DNA from 2 places in the Actinotalea sp. genome. Region 2 is predicted to be linked to the other one. Evidence: predicted binding sites of a transcription regulator. Region 2 holds the regulator's gene; the other holds the start of a gene.

Region 1 (6,834 bases), on a different contig from region 2:
CTGCCGGGCAAGCCGGCCCCCGACACGTTCGTCTTCGCCGCGCAGCAGCTCGGCGTGCCCGTCGAGCGAGCCGTGGTGGTCGAGGACGCGGTGTCCGGGGTCGCCGCCGGGCGCGCCGGCGGCTTCGGCCTGGTGGTCGGCGTGGACCGTGGCGCGGGTGGCGACGTGCTGCTCGAGGCCGGTGCCGACGTCGTGGTGCAGGACCTCGCCGAGCTGGTCGTCCCGTGAGCGCGTCCCGCACGGCGTCCGGCGCCGGCGGCTCGGGAGGGGCAGGACGTTCCGGCGGTTCCGGTGGTCCCACGATGCCCGACCCGCTGGACCGGATGCGGTTCCCCGTCGACCCGTGGCGCCTGACCGAGACGATGTACGGCGCCGACGACCTCGGGGTCACCGAGACCCTCTTCGCCGTGGGCAACGGCTACCTCGGGCTGCGCGGCAACGTCGAGGAGGGCCGCGACAGCCACAGCCACGGGACCTTCGTCAACGGGTTCCACGAGACGTGGCCCATCCGGCACGCCGAGGAGGCCTTCGGCTTCGCGCGCGTGGGCCAGACCATCGTCAACGTCCCCGATGCCAAGGTGATCCGGCTCTACGTGGACGACGAGCCCCTGCTGCTCTCGGTCGCGGACCTCATCGACTACTCGCGGAGCCTCGACCTCGCGGAGGGCGTGCTCCACCGCGACCTGCTCTGGCGGACGCCGTCTGGCACCCGCGTCCGGGTGCGGTCCCGGCGGATGGTCTCGTTCACCCAGCGTCACCTCGCGGTGCTGACGTACGAGGTCACGCTGCTCGACAAGGCGGCCCCGGTGGCGATCTCCTCGCAGGTCCTCAACCGTCAGGCAGGGCTCGACGAGTACCGGACCAAGCCGACGGCCGGCACCATCGCCGATCCGCGCAAGGCCGAGGCCTTCGAGGGCCGCGTGCTGCTCCCCGAGCTCCACTGGGGCGGGGACGGGCGCGCGATCCTCGGCTACCGGTGCGCCAGCTCCGGGATGACGCTGGCCGTCGCCGCCGACCACACCATCGAGACCGAGAACGCCTACGAGGAGTTCACCGAGGTCGAGGAGGACTACGCCAAGCACGTCTTCCGCGTGCGCGCCGAGCCGGGCCGACCGATCACGATCACCAAGACCGTGGCGTACCACACGTCCCGGACGGTGCCCTCGCGCGAGCTGTCGGACCGGTGCCGGCGCACCCTCGACCGCGTCAAGACGGACGGCATCGAGCAGCAGTTCGCCGACCAGGCCTCCTGGCTGCACCACTACTGGCTGCGCTCGGACGTCGAGGTCGAGGGCCAGCCCGAGGCGCAGCAGGCCATCCGCTGGAACCTCTTCCAGCTGGCCCAGGCCGCGGCGCGCGCCGAGGGCAACGGCATCTCGGCCAAGGGGGTGAGCGCGTCGGGCTACGGCGGGCACTACTTCTGGGACACCGAGGTCTACGTGGTGCCCTTCTTCGTCTACACGTCGCCGCTCATCGCCCGCAACGCCCTGCGGTTCCGGTACACGATGCTCCCGGCGGCGGAGCGGCGCGCACAGGACCTCACGCAGGACGGCGTGCTCTTCCCGTGGCGCACCATCAACGGCGAGGAGGCCTCCGCGTACTACGCGGCCGGCACCGCGCAGTACCACATCGACGCGGACATCTCCTTCGCCGTCGACAAGTACGTCAAGGCCTCCGGCGACCACGACTTCATGGCCCGCGAGGGCGTCGACATCCTCGTCGGGACGGCGCGGATGTGGGCCGACCTCGGGTTCTGGCGCGGGTACGGCGAGGACTCGTTCCGGATCCACGGGGTGACGGGGCCGGACGAGTACACGACCGTCGTCAACGACAACCTCTACACGAACGTCATGGCGCGCTTCAACCTGCGCTGCGCCGCCCAGACGGTGCTCGAGCTCGAGGAGACCCGGCCCGAGGAGCACGCGCGCATGGTGGCCCGGCTGGGCCTGCGGCCCCAGGAGGTCGCCGAGTGGGTCCGGGCGGCCGAGGCCATGGCGATCCTGTGGGACGACAACCTGGGCATCCACCCCCAGGACGCCCAGTTCCACGAGCGTGAGGTCTGGGACCTGCCGAGCACACCCGCGGACAAGCGCCCGCTGCTGCTGCACTACCACCCGCTGGTGATCTACCGCTTCCAGGTGCTCAAGCAGGCCGACGTGGTGCTGGCGCTGTTCCTCCAGGGCGACCAGTTCACGGCCGAGGAGAAGCGGGCCGACTTCGAGTACTACGACCCGATCACCACGGGCGACTCGACGCTGTCCGGCGTGGTCCAGTCGATCATCGCGGCCGAGGTCGGCTACCACGAGCTCGCCCTGCGGTACTTCTGGGACGGGCTGTTCGTCGACCTCGCGGACCTGCACCACAACACGGCCGACGGCGTGCACGTCGCGTCGACGGGCGGGGTGTGGAGCGCCCTGGTCCACGGCTTCGGCGGGATGCGCGACCACGGCGGGGTGCTGACGTTCGACCCTCGCCTGCCCGCGTCGTGGCCCTCGCTGTCCTTCCGGATCGCCGTCGCGGGGACCCGGCTGCTCGTCAGCGTGCGCCCCGAGTCGATCACGTTCACCGTCGAGGTGGGCGAGCGCGCGCAGGTCGTGGTGCGCGGTGTGCAGGTGACCGTGACGAGCGCGGAGCCCGTGACGGTGCCGCTCGACGGCCAGGGACCCGCGATCGACGGCGAGCCGGATGCGAAGGCGCTGCGCGGCACGCTCCGGCCCGACGGGACGATCATCACCGCGTCGGTGCCCCACCACTCGGGGCCCAACGGGTGACGTCGGCGGGTGTGGTCGGCCGGGGCTCCCGGCGCGGCGGCTCGGCGGGCTCGGGTTCCACCCGCTCCGGGGAACGCCGGTAGACCCTTCCGGTCGGGGCGTTCCAGGTGGTGGTGCCGGTCACCGGATCGCGGGCGACCCGCCACCGGCCGAGGGTCTTGAGCCGGTGGTGGTGACGGCACAGCGCCTGGAGGTTGGCCGCGACGGTCTGCTCGCCGGCCGGCCGGTCGGGGTCGAACGGCACGACGTGGTCGACGTCGCAGCGCCACGACGGCACCCGGCAGCCCGGGAACCGGCACGTCACGTCGCGGTCGACCACCTGGCGCACGACGGTGGCCATGGGGCGGTAGCCGCTCGAGCCGGGCTGGGCTGATCCCGCCGTCGACCGGGACACCGGTCCGGCGCGCCGGACCGGGACGCAGTCCCCGAGTCGCTCGCCGGTCGCCGGGTCCACGGCCACGGTGTGGAGGTCGGCCTCGGCGATGAGGTGACCGATCGCGACGAGCGGCACGAGGCCGTAGCCCGCCAGGTGGGCGGTGCCCGTCGCGTCACCCGAGGCCAGCGCCGCGGCGGAGACGGTCAGGTGCAGGTGGGGGCGGCGGTGCTGACGCACGGCCAGGGGCGTGCCGTCGGGGCCGACGCCGGCGTCCAGCACCCGGCGCAGCACCTCGCCGAGCGCGTCCGCGCGGCGCTGGTCCGCGGTACGCGGGTCGTCGACTGCACCGGCCGCGCCGGCCACCCCACCCCCGGTGCCGCGACCGGATCCGGCGAGGGCGTCGAGGCCGGTCATCACCGTCACGGCGTCGGCGGCGGGGAGGAACGCATGCACCCAGGCCATCGCGTCGGGGGCGGGGACCATGCGGACGCACCGCTCGCGGCGGGCGACCTCGTGGCGCTGCGCCGCGGCGACGGGGTGCAGGGCGAGCTCCGCCTCGCGCAGATCGGCCCGGAGCTGCGGGACCGTGCGCCCGGGCGCCTCACCAAGCACGCCGTCGAGCACCTCGTCCGCGACGTGACCGGGCAGGTGCTCGGTGTCGGCGAGCAGCACCTCGGCCTTGCGTGGGTCGATCGCTCCGACCGCCAGTGCGTCGGCCACCTGCGGGTGCGCGGCGAGGCCCAGCGCCAGGGTCACCCGGCTCTGGCCGAGGCGACGCGTGATCCCGAGCCGCGCGGCGACGTCGTCCGCGACGAACTCTCCCTGCGACCCCGGGACCCGGTGCGTCATCTCCTCGAGCGCCCGCGCCTGCCGCGCCGTGGCCCACGCGAGCACGCGCTCCCACCCGGCGACGACCTCGAGCAGCGCGGGGTCGTCGCAGTCCGCCGGGTCCAGGGCATGCAGCTGCGCGACGAGCTCCGGCGACGGCGACGCCGCCTCGAGGCGGGCGGCCAGCGGGTGGCGTTCGGCGTACGTCGCCATCCGACTCGCCATACCGCCACCCCCCACGGTGCCCTCGTACCCCACGAGCGAGCCGCATCACTCCCGCACGGCTGCCATCGAACGCCTGTTCGAAGTCTACCGGACGAGCGTCGCCGAGGGAAGGTCCCGGAGCCACGAAACCACCGCTGACCTGCACGGTTGTTCGCACTCGTGCTCGCGACCCGGCCGGCACGAGCCCTCGACCGGCCACGACCGAGCCCCGGGCCGGCTACGGCCACGCACGCCGGGGCGCCGGGGCGCCGGGGCGGACAGCAGCACGCCGTCAGGCCGGGGCGAAGACCAGCACGGGCCGGGACCGCCCGGCGTCGTCGTCCGCGAGCAGCGCCACGAGCGTGCCGTCGGGCGCGAACGCCGCCACCGGCAGGGCCGCCGTCCCGACCGGTCCGCCCGCCACCGCCGCCAGCCGCCGGCCGAAGGAGAGCTCCGATGCCTCGTGCTCGGTCAGCGCGCGCGCCGGGAACGTCGCGCGCGCCGCGACCGCCATCGGCAGCACGGCGACCTCGGCCTCGAGCTGCTCCAGCGTGCGCGCCACCGCGAGCGGGTAGCCACCCACCCGCGTGCGCCGCAGGGCCGTGAGGTGCCCTCCGACGCCCAGCGCGGCCCCGAGGTCCCGCGCCAGCGCGCGGATGTACGTGCCAGAGGAGCACACGACCGTGACGTCCACGTCGAGCACCGCGAGCCCCTCGGCCACCCCGGGCGCGACGTCGTGCACCACGAAGCCGTGCACCGTCACAGGGCGCGCCGCGAGCTCGACCTGCTCCCCCGCCCGGACCCGGGCGTAGGCCCGCTGCCCGTCCACCTTGATGGCGCTCACCGAGCTCGGCACCTGCGAGATCGCCCCGGTCAGGGCCGCGACGCCCACCTCCAGGTCGGCCCGGGCCACGCCCTCGGCACCCACCCGGGCGAGCACCTCGCCCTCGGCGTCGTCCGTCGTGGTGCTCACGCCCAGCCGGATGGTCGCCCGGTACTCCTTGTCGGCCCCGACGACGTAGGTCAGCAGGCGCGTCGCGCGGCCGATCCCCAGCACCAGCACGCCGGTGGCCATGGGGTCGAGCGTCCCCGCGTGGCCCACCTTGCGGGTGCCGGCCAGGCGCCGCACGCGCGCGACGACGTCGTGGCTGGTCCAGCCGGACGGCTTGTCGACGACGAGGAGCCCGTCGGGCGCCGTCGGGCGCCGGGGCTCACGTCGGCCCTCGGGCCGCTCCCCGAGGCGGGCCGAGCCCTCGGGCGCCTGACCCTCGGCCACGGCGTCAGACCTCGTCGGTCGGCTCGCCGTCGGGCTCGCCGTGCGCACCACCGACGGGACCCGCCGCCGCATCCTCGCCGACCTCGCCGACCTCGTCACCGTCGTCGTCAGCGCGCTTGTACGGGTCGGCGTCGCCCGCGTAGGTCGCGGCGGCGGCCAGCGCCGCCACCTCGGCGTCGCGCACGGCGGCCGCCCGCAGCGCGTCCTCGAGGTGCTGGGCCGTCTCGGGCACCGCGTCGGCGATGAACTCCAGGGTCGGGGTCAGCCGGATGCCGGTCTGCCTGCCCACCTCGGAGCGGATGAGGCCTGTGGCGCTCGCCAGCGCCGCTGCGCTGTCGGCGCGCGCGGCGGCGTCGCCGAGCACGGTGTAGAACACCGAGGCGTGCTGCAGGTCCCCGGTGACGCGCACGTCCGTCACGGTGACGAACCCGAGGCGTGGGTCCTTGACCCGGGTGTCGAGCATCTGCGCGACGATCTGCTGGATGCGCTCGGCCATCTTGCGGGCCCTGGGGTGGTCAACCATGTCGAACTCCTGTGTCTGGGTGCCGGCTGCGATGCCGTGGGGGCCGCGCTCCGGTCGTCCGGTGCGCGGCCCCCACGGCGAGACCGCTAGGAGCGCGGCTTCTCGCGCATCTCGTACGTCTCGATGACGTCGTCGGGCTGCAGGTCGTTGAACGACCCGAGGCCGATGCCGCACTCGTAGCCGTCGCGGACCTCGGTCGCGTCGTCCTTGAACCGCTTGAGCGACTCGATGGACAGACCCTCGGCCACCAGCTGCCCGTTGCGCTGCACGCGCGCCTTGGCGTTGCGGCGGATGACGCCCGAGCGGACAAGCGAGCCGGCGATGTTGCCGAACTTGCTGGACCGGAAGACCTCGCGCACCTCGGCCGTGCCGAGCTGGATCTCCTCGTACTCCGGCTTGAGCATGCCCTTGAGCGCTGCCTCGACGTCGTCGATCGCCTGGTAGATGACCGAGTAGAAGCGCACGTCGACGCCCTCGCGGTCCGCCAGGTCCTCGACCCGCTCGGCGTACTTGACGTTGAACCCGATGATGATCGCGTTGTCCACGGTCGCCAGGTTGACGTCGTTCTGGGTGATCGCGCCGACGCCGCGGTGGATGACCCGCAGCTCGACCTCCTCGCCAACGTCGATCTTGAGCAGGGCGTCCTCGAGGGCCTCGACGGCACCGGAGACGTCGCCCTTGAGGACGAGGTTGAGCGTCTCGACCTTGCCCAGCTGCAGAGCCTGGGTGAAGTCCTCGAGGCTGATCCGCTTGCGACGCTTGGCCAGCAGGGCTGCCCGCTCGGCCGCCTCGCGCTTCTCGGCGATCTGCCGCGCGGTCCGGTCGTCCGGCGCCACGAGGAACGTGTCACCGGCCC
Region 2 (7,235 bases):
GAGGGCGCCACCCGGATCGAGCTCGCGGCCGTGCGCGCGTGGAGCGAGCAGCACCTCGCCCGCTACGCCCACCCGCGCGACCTCGTGGTGCTGCCGGAGCTGCCGCGCTCGCAGATCGGCAAGGTGCTGCGCCGCGTGGTGCGCCAGCAGGTGCTCGACCGCCCGGCGCCGGGCGACCCGGGTGCCGACGACGCAGCGGCGGACCGGGCCCCGTCGGAGCCCGGCGCCTGACCGTCAGCGCCCCGCGCTCGTCGCCTGACGTCGGGGCGGCGCCTGACGTCGGGCGGCGCCTGACGTCGGGCGGCGCCTCAGGCGTCGACGTCGTGCTCGGCGCGCAACGCGGTGATGGCCGCCTCGAAGTCGTCGAGCGAGTCGAACGCCTGGTAGACGCTCGCGAAGCGGAGATAGGCGACCTCGTCGAGCTCGCGCAGCGGACCGAGGATCGACAGGCCGATCTCGTGCGCGTCGAGCTCCGCGCTGCCGGTGCTCCGCAGGGTCTCCTCGACCCGTTGGGCCAGCACGGCGAGGTCGTCCTCGCTCACCGGACGACCCTGGCACGCCTTGCGCACCCCGTTGACGATCTTCTCGCGACTGAACGGCTCAGTGACCCCCGAGCGCTTGACCACCGAGAGGCTCGCGGTCTCCAGCGTCGTGAACCGGCGGTGGCACTCCGGGCACTGCCGGCGGCGACGGATGGACGAGCCGTCGTCCGACGTGCGCGAGTCGACGACCCGCGAGTCCGCGTGGCGGCAGAACGGACAGTGCACCGGTTCACCTCTCCAACCCGACGCGCCGACCGGCGTGCCACGGGTCACCGTACGGCTACCCCCCGGGTGCGGCAAGAATCAGCCGACCGCGCCGAGCGGGACGAGGATCTGCTGACCGGCCTGCAGGCCGCCACCCGCGATCCCGTTGAGCTCGGCGATGGCGTCCACGACGTCGCGGACGTCCTGCCCCGCGCCGGCGACCGACGCCGCGATCTCCCACAGGGTCTCGCCGGCGGCGACGGTGTGCGCCGTGACGGCCGTCGCCGCCACCGGGCCATCGGCCTCGGCGCTCTGCGCCGACAGCCCGACCGCGACGGCCAGCGCGACGGCGAGCCCGAGCACCACCCGGCGTCCACGACGCGTCAGGCGCAGGGCTGGCACCGTCGTCGTCGGGGCCGCCCGTCGGATGTCCCAGGTCATCGTGCTCATCGTCCGCTCCTCCGTCTGTCGCCGTCCCGATCGACCGTCGCTCCCCCGAGGGGTCGTGGCCGCCGATCTCTCCCACGTGTCTCGAACACCTGTACGTCGTACGTCTGTACGATGTCTAGCACGAGTTCCCGACGGATGTCGAGACACGCTCGAACAGATGTTTGATCGGCAGGACGTGGCGCCCTAGTCTGGGAGCCACGAGGGACACACCATCACCGACCACCGACACGCGCGGTCGGTGCAGCCCAGGAGGTCACCGTGGCACCGAGCACCACCCCGCCGTCGGGTTCGGACGAGGCACTGGCCTCGGTGCACGCCCTGCCCGACGGCCCCGCCGGCGGGGACGGGCTGACGCCGCGGCAGCGCCTCGTCCTGGAGACCATCCGGTCCAGCGTCGAGCGGCGCGGCTACCCGCCGAGCATGCGGGAGATCGGCGACGCCGTCGGGCTCACCAGCCCGTCGTCCGTCAAGCACCAGCTCACGGTGCTCGAGCGCAAGGGCTACGTGCGCCGCGACCCCCACCGTCCGCGCGCCATCGAGGTGGTCCACCCCGACGACTCGCGCACCATCGGGCAGCTCGACGCGCACGAGCCGGACGAGGCCTACCGCGACGCCGCCCCGACGCCGTCCTACGTCCCCGTGGTGGGCCGGATCGCTGCGGGCGGGCCGATCCTCGCCGACCAGGTGGTCGAGGACGTCTTCCCGCTGCCGCGCCAGCTGGTCGGGGACGGTGAGCTGTTCCTGCTCAAGGTGGTCGGCGACTCGATGATCGAGGCCGCCATCTGCGACGGCGACTGGGTGGTCGTCCGACGCCAGCCCGTCGCGGAGAACGGCGAGATCGTGGCGGCGATGATCGACGGCGAGGCGACCGTCAAGACGCTCAAGCGCGCGGACGGCCACGTGTGGCTGCTGCCGCAGAACGCCGCCTACGCCCCCATCGACGGGGACGAGGCGGTCGTCCTCGGTCGCGTCGTCAGCGTGCTGCGCGCGCTCTGAGGGTCAGAAGCCGAAGCTCGCGGCGACCGAGCGGATCTTCTCGGCGCTGGCCTGCAGGCGGGCCGTCTCGAAGTCGTCCATCGGCACCTCGAGCGTCCCGCCCACGCCGCTGAGCCCGACGATGCTGGGCACCGACAGGCACACGTCGCTGATCCCCGCGTAGTTCGTGACGAGGGAGGAGACGGGCATGACGCGGTGCTCGTCACGCAGCACGGCCTCGATGATGCGGGCGCCGGCGAGGGCGACGGCGTAGTTGGTCGCGCCCTTCCCCTCGATGATCTTGTAGGCGGCGTTGACCACGTCGTTGGCGACGTCCTCGCGGTCCTTCGCGTCGAGCTTGTGCGGCCCGTTCTGCACCCAGTCCCGCAGGGGGATGGACGCGATCGCCGCGGAGCTCCACAGCGGGAACTCGGTGTCGCCGTGCTCGCCGACCATGTAGGCGTGGACGTTCTGCACCGCCACGCCGGTCCGCAGCGCGATGAGCCAGCGCAACCGCGAGGAGTCCAGGACCGTACCGGAGCCGAACAGCTGGTTGGCCGGCAGCCCGGAGAGCTTGAGTGCGACGTACGTGACGACGTCGACCGGGTTGGTCACCATGAGGTGGATCGCATGGGGCGCGACCTCGACGAGCTTCGGCACGATCGCCTTGGTGAGGTTGATGGTCGCACCCGCCAGCTCCATCCGGCTCTGGCCGGGCTTCTGCTTGGCGCCGGCCGTGAACACGACGATGTCGGCGTCGGCGCAGATCCCGATGTCGTCCGAGCCGGAGATCGATCCCATCGGCATGAACTCGATGCCGTGGCCGATGTCGAGCACCTCGGCCTCGACCTTGGCCCTGTTGATGTCGTACAGGACCACCTCGCGGGCTGCGCCCTTGACGAGGGTGGCATAGGCCAGCGTGGCGCCCACGGCACCGGCGCCGACGATGGCGACCTTGGACGCGCGGGGTGCGACGCGCACCGGCTCGGGCGGCAGGGACATCGGCTCAGGGTTCATGGCCCCAGCCTAGGCACAGCGCGGCGGTGACGGGGCGCCCGGCGCGAGCGTCAACACTCCGACGCGGGGGCCGGCGAAGCCTCGTCCGGTCCCTCGACCGCGCGCCCGTCCGGCCCGGCCGGACCGGTCACCTGGGCCGCAGCGAGGCGTCGCAGGGCATCCCTGGCCACCTGCGGGTCCGTCGTGCGCCAGAACGGTGGGAGGGAGCGGGCCAGGAAGGCGCCGTAGCGCGCGGTGACGAGCCGAGGGTCGAGCACGGCGACGACGCCGCGGTCGGTGTCCGTGCGGATGAGCCGACCGGCCCCCTGGGCGAGCAGCAGCGCGGCCCGCGTCGCCGAGACGGCCATGAAGCCGTTGCCGCCGTGCGCCTCGACCGCCTCGGTGCGCGCCGCGCTCACCGGGTCGTCCGGCCGCGGGAAGGGGATCCGGTCGATGAGCACGAGGCGGCACGACGGCCCGGGCACATCGACTCCCTGCCAGAGCGACAGCGTGCCGAACAGGCAGGTGGGACCGTCGTCCGCGAACTGGCGCACCAGCGTGGGCAGCTGGTCGTCACCCTGGCACAGCACCGGGAACGGCAGCCGCTCGCGCATCGCCTCGGCGGCCGCCACGGCAGCGCGACGCGAGGAGAACAGGCCGAGGGTGGCGCCCCCGGCAGCCTCGATGAGCGCGGCGATCTCGTCGAGCTGCGTCTGCGTGGTCGGCTCGCGCCCCGGGGGCGGCAGGTGACGCGCGACGTACAGGATGCCGACCATCGGGTGGTCGAACGGGCTGCCGACGTCCAGCCCCCGCCACGGCTGCGGCGCGACGTCGCCCGGCGAGCCCTCCTCGCGGCGCACGAGCGCGCCGCCCGCGGCGGCGCCGCCCGCTGCCACCGCGTCGCCGACCGCATCACCCGGGGCGACGCCCTCGTGCCCGCGCTCCTCGTGCGCCGTCAGCCCCGCGCCGAGCGCGAGCGGACGGAAGCTGCCCCCGAGCGTGAGGGTCGCGGACGTGAGCACCGCGGTCCGCCCTGCCAGCAGGCGGGTGCGGACCAGCCCGGCGACGGCCAGCGGCGCCGCGAGCAGCCGGGGACCCTGGTCACGACGATCGTCCCGCGCGCACCACAGCACGTCGGTGCCGTCCGACGCACCGTCGCCCGTCATCCGCTCGGCGATCTCGAAGACGCCCAGCACGGCCGACGCCGCCATCTTCAGACCACCGTCTGGCAGACCGGCCGGCGCTCCCTTGCCCGCTCCGGCGGCCGGCTCCGGCCGCAGTGCCGTGACCAGGGCCCGCGCGGCGTCGCGCACCGCCTCGACGGAGCTGACCAGAGCGTCGGGCAGCACCCGGAAGCGACCCTCCGGCACCCCGACGAGGGCCACGCGCAGCGCCTGGGCCGCGGCGTCCAGGTCCGCGGTCGGCACCCCGCCGTGCCGGCGCGCGAGGCGCGACGCGTGATCGATGCTGGGTGGGGACAGCTCGACCGTCGCCTGGGCGGTGACCCGGTCGGCGAGCTCGTGCGCCTCGTCGACGACGAGCACGTCATGCTCCGGCAGCACGTTGGGCGAGCCTCCGGCGGCGATGCCCAGCATCGCGTGGTTCGTCACGACGACGTCGGCCTCGCGCGAGCGCACCTTGGCCCGCTCGGGGAAGCAGTCGTCGAGCTTCGGGCAGCGCGCGCCGATGCACTCCATCGACGTGACAGACACCTGTCGCCACGCCCGGTCGCTGACGCCGGGGACGAGGTCGTCCCGGTCCCCCGTCGTCGTCTCGGCCGCCCAGGCGCGCACCGCGAGCACCTGGCGACCCAGGTCGCTACCCGGGCCGGCCGCCGGGTGCTCTGCGGCGCCGGGCGCCTCGAGGTCGAACAGGGTCCCTGGCTCGTCCGCCGGGTAGCCGCCGTCGACCTTCTGCAGGCACACGTAGTTGTGCCAGCCCTTGAGCAGGGCGATCTGGGGTGCCCGGGGCAGGCGCGGCGCGACCGTCGCGGCGACGAGCGGCAGGTCGCGCGTCATGACCTGCCGCTGGAGCGCGAGGGTCGCCGTGGAGATGACGACGCGCTGGTCGTGCAGCACCGCGTGGCGCACGGCGGGCACGAGGTAGCCCAACGACTTGCCGGTGCCGGTGCCGGCCTGGACGAGCAGGTGCTCGCGGCGGTCGACGGCGTCCGAGACCGCCTGCGCCATGGCCTGCTGCCCGGCACGGTGCGTGCCGCCCAGCGCCGTGACCGCCAGGTCGAGAAGCCCGGTCACGCTCGGGACATCGGGCTGCGTGCTCACCGCGGAAGCCTACGGGGTCGCCCGGCGCGGGCAGCCGGACCGACGCGGCACCGCAGCCCCTCCCGCCGTCGCGCCCTGGGTCAGCCGACCGAGACCGCGCGCAGCTCCGCTGCGAGGTCGGCGTCGACGAGGCCGCGCAGCACCGTGCCGTGCTCGGTGTGCTCCTCCGTGACCTCGCCCTGGGTGTGGGCCCGGTTGACGAGGTCACCCCGCCGGTACGGCACGACGACGTCGATCTCCTCGCGCGGTCGCGGCAGCTCTGCGGCGATGAGCTCGCGCAGCGCGCCGAGCCCCTCTCCGGTGTGCGCCGAGACGAGGATCGAGACCGGCTCGCGGCGCCGCATGCGCGCCACGACCTCCGGGTCGGCGACGTCGGCCTTGTTGAGCACGACGATCTCGTGGATCGCGTCGGCACCCTCGATCTCGGCGAGCACGGCGCGGACGGCCGCGACCTGCCCCTCCGGGTCCGGGTGGGACACGTCGACCACGTGCAGCAGCAGGTCGGCGTCGCCGACCTCCTCGAGCGTGGAGCGGAAGGCCTCGACGAGCTGGGTGGGCAGCGAACGGACGAACCCGACGGTGTCGGTCAGCGTGTAGGTGCGCCCGTCTGGCGTCTGCGCGCGGCGGACCGTCGGGTCGAGCGTGGCGAACAGCGCGTTCTCCACCAGCACGCCAGCGCCGGTGAGGCGGTTGAGCAGGCTGGACTTCCCGGCGTTGGTGTAGCCGGCGATGGCCACCGAGGGGACGCGGTGCCGCGTGCGTCCGGCGCGCCGGGTGGCCCGGGACGGCGCCATCGCCGCGATCTCGTGGCGCAGCTTGGCCATCCGGGTGCGGATGCGCCGACGGTCCAGCTCGATCTTGGTCTCACCGGGACCGCGGGAGCCGATCCCTGCACCGCCCGCGACGCGACCACCGGCCTGCCGGGACATCGACTCGCCCCAGCCGCGCAGGCGCGGCAGCAGGTACTCGAGCTGGGCGAGCTCGACCTGGGCCTTGCCCTCCCGCGACTTGGCGTGCTGGGCGAAGATGTCGAGGATCAGCGCGGTGCGGTCGATGACCTTGACCTTGACCACGTCCTCCAGCGCCCGGCGCTGGGAGGGCGCGAGGTCGGCGTCGATGATGACGGTGTCCGCGCCCGTGGCCGCCACGACCTCGGCGAGCTCGAGGGCCTTGCCCGAGCCGAGGTAGGTCCCGGGGTCGGGTGTGCGGCGGCGCTGGAGCACCGCCTCGAGCACCTCCGATCCGGCCGTCTCGGCGAGCGCCGCGAGCTCACGCAGCGAGATCTCGGCGTCGGTCACGGTGCCGGAGCTCCAGATGCCGGCGAGCACCACCCGCTCGAGGCGCAGCTGGCGGTACTCGACCTCGGTGACGTCCGCCAGCTCGGTCGACAGCCCGGAGACGCGGCGCAGGGCCGCGCGCTCCTCGCGCTCGAGCTGGTCGCCGTCGGAGCCGGAGGTGCGCGTGAGGCCCTCGTCGAGCACCGTGCCGGCACGGGCCAGCACACGCGCGACGACGGCGTCGGCGAGCTCGCGCTCCGTCCGGGCGGGACCCGTGCGGGCCGCGCCGGTGCGGGCGGGCTCGGTGGTCGCGGGATCGGTGCTGCCTGGATCGGTGCTGCCTGGATCGGTGGGGGTCATCGGTACCTCTCGTCAGGCTCCCAGGGTGTCACGCGCCGCCGACACCGGCGAACGAATACCACCGGCCGCGGCGGGGCCGGCGGCACCGTCGCGTCGGCTCGGTAGGGTTCCCTCGTGCCTGCCACACCGCAGCCCCCCGACCCCACGCC

The links. Region 2 encodes LexA, which represses DNA repair genes until DNA is damaged. Its sites were predicted from a motif close to TCGAACANNTGTTCGA; they were not measured.
Region 1: PKY62_RS04355 (HNH endonuclease signature motif containing protein) is a predicted target of LexA. The motif match lies at 4,266-4,281, and genes of this name have one in related genera.

What each region holds. Positions count from the first base shown of each region.
Region 1 is NZ_DAORSQ010000024.1:466-7,299, reverse strand. Features, by position in the region: gene PKY62_RS04365 (HAD family hydrolase) at 1-228, shown strand, start outside; gene PKY62_RS04360 (glycoside hydrolase family 65 protein) at 303-2,771, shown strand; gene PKY62_RS04355 (HNH endonuclease signature motif containing protein) at 2,731-4,188, opposite strand; gene truB (tRNA pseudouridine(55) synthase TruB) at 4,472-5,455, opposite strand; gene rbfA (30S ribosome-binding factor RbfA) at 5,460-5,978, opposite strand; partial or broken gene infB (translation initiation factor IF-2) at 6,065-6,834, opposite strand, start outside.
Region 2 is NZ_DAORSQ010000057.1:8,849-16,083, reverse strand. Features, by position in the region: gene PKY62_RS08010 (AMP-binding protein) at 1-231, shown strand, start outside; gene nrdR (transcriptional regulator NrdR) at 309-767, opposite strand; gene PKY62_RS08000 (LysM peptidoglycan-binding domain-containing protein) at 846-1,196, opposite strand; gene lexA (transcriptional repressor LexA) at 1,497-2,192, shown strand; gene PKY62_RS07990 (L-lactate dehydrogenase) at 2,196-3,188, opposite strand; gene PKY62_RS07985 (ATP-dependent DNA helicase) at 3,239-5,449, opposite strand; gene hflX (GTPase HflX) at 5,530-7,086, opposite strand; gene PKY62_RS07975 (class I SAM-dependent methyltransferase) at 7,201-7,235, shown strand, end outside.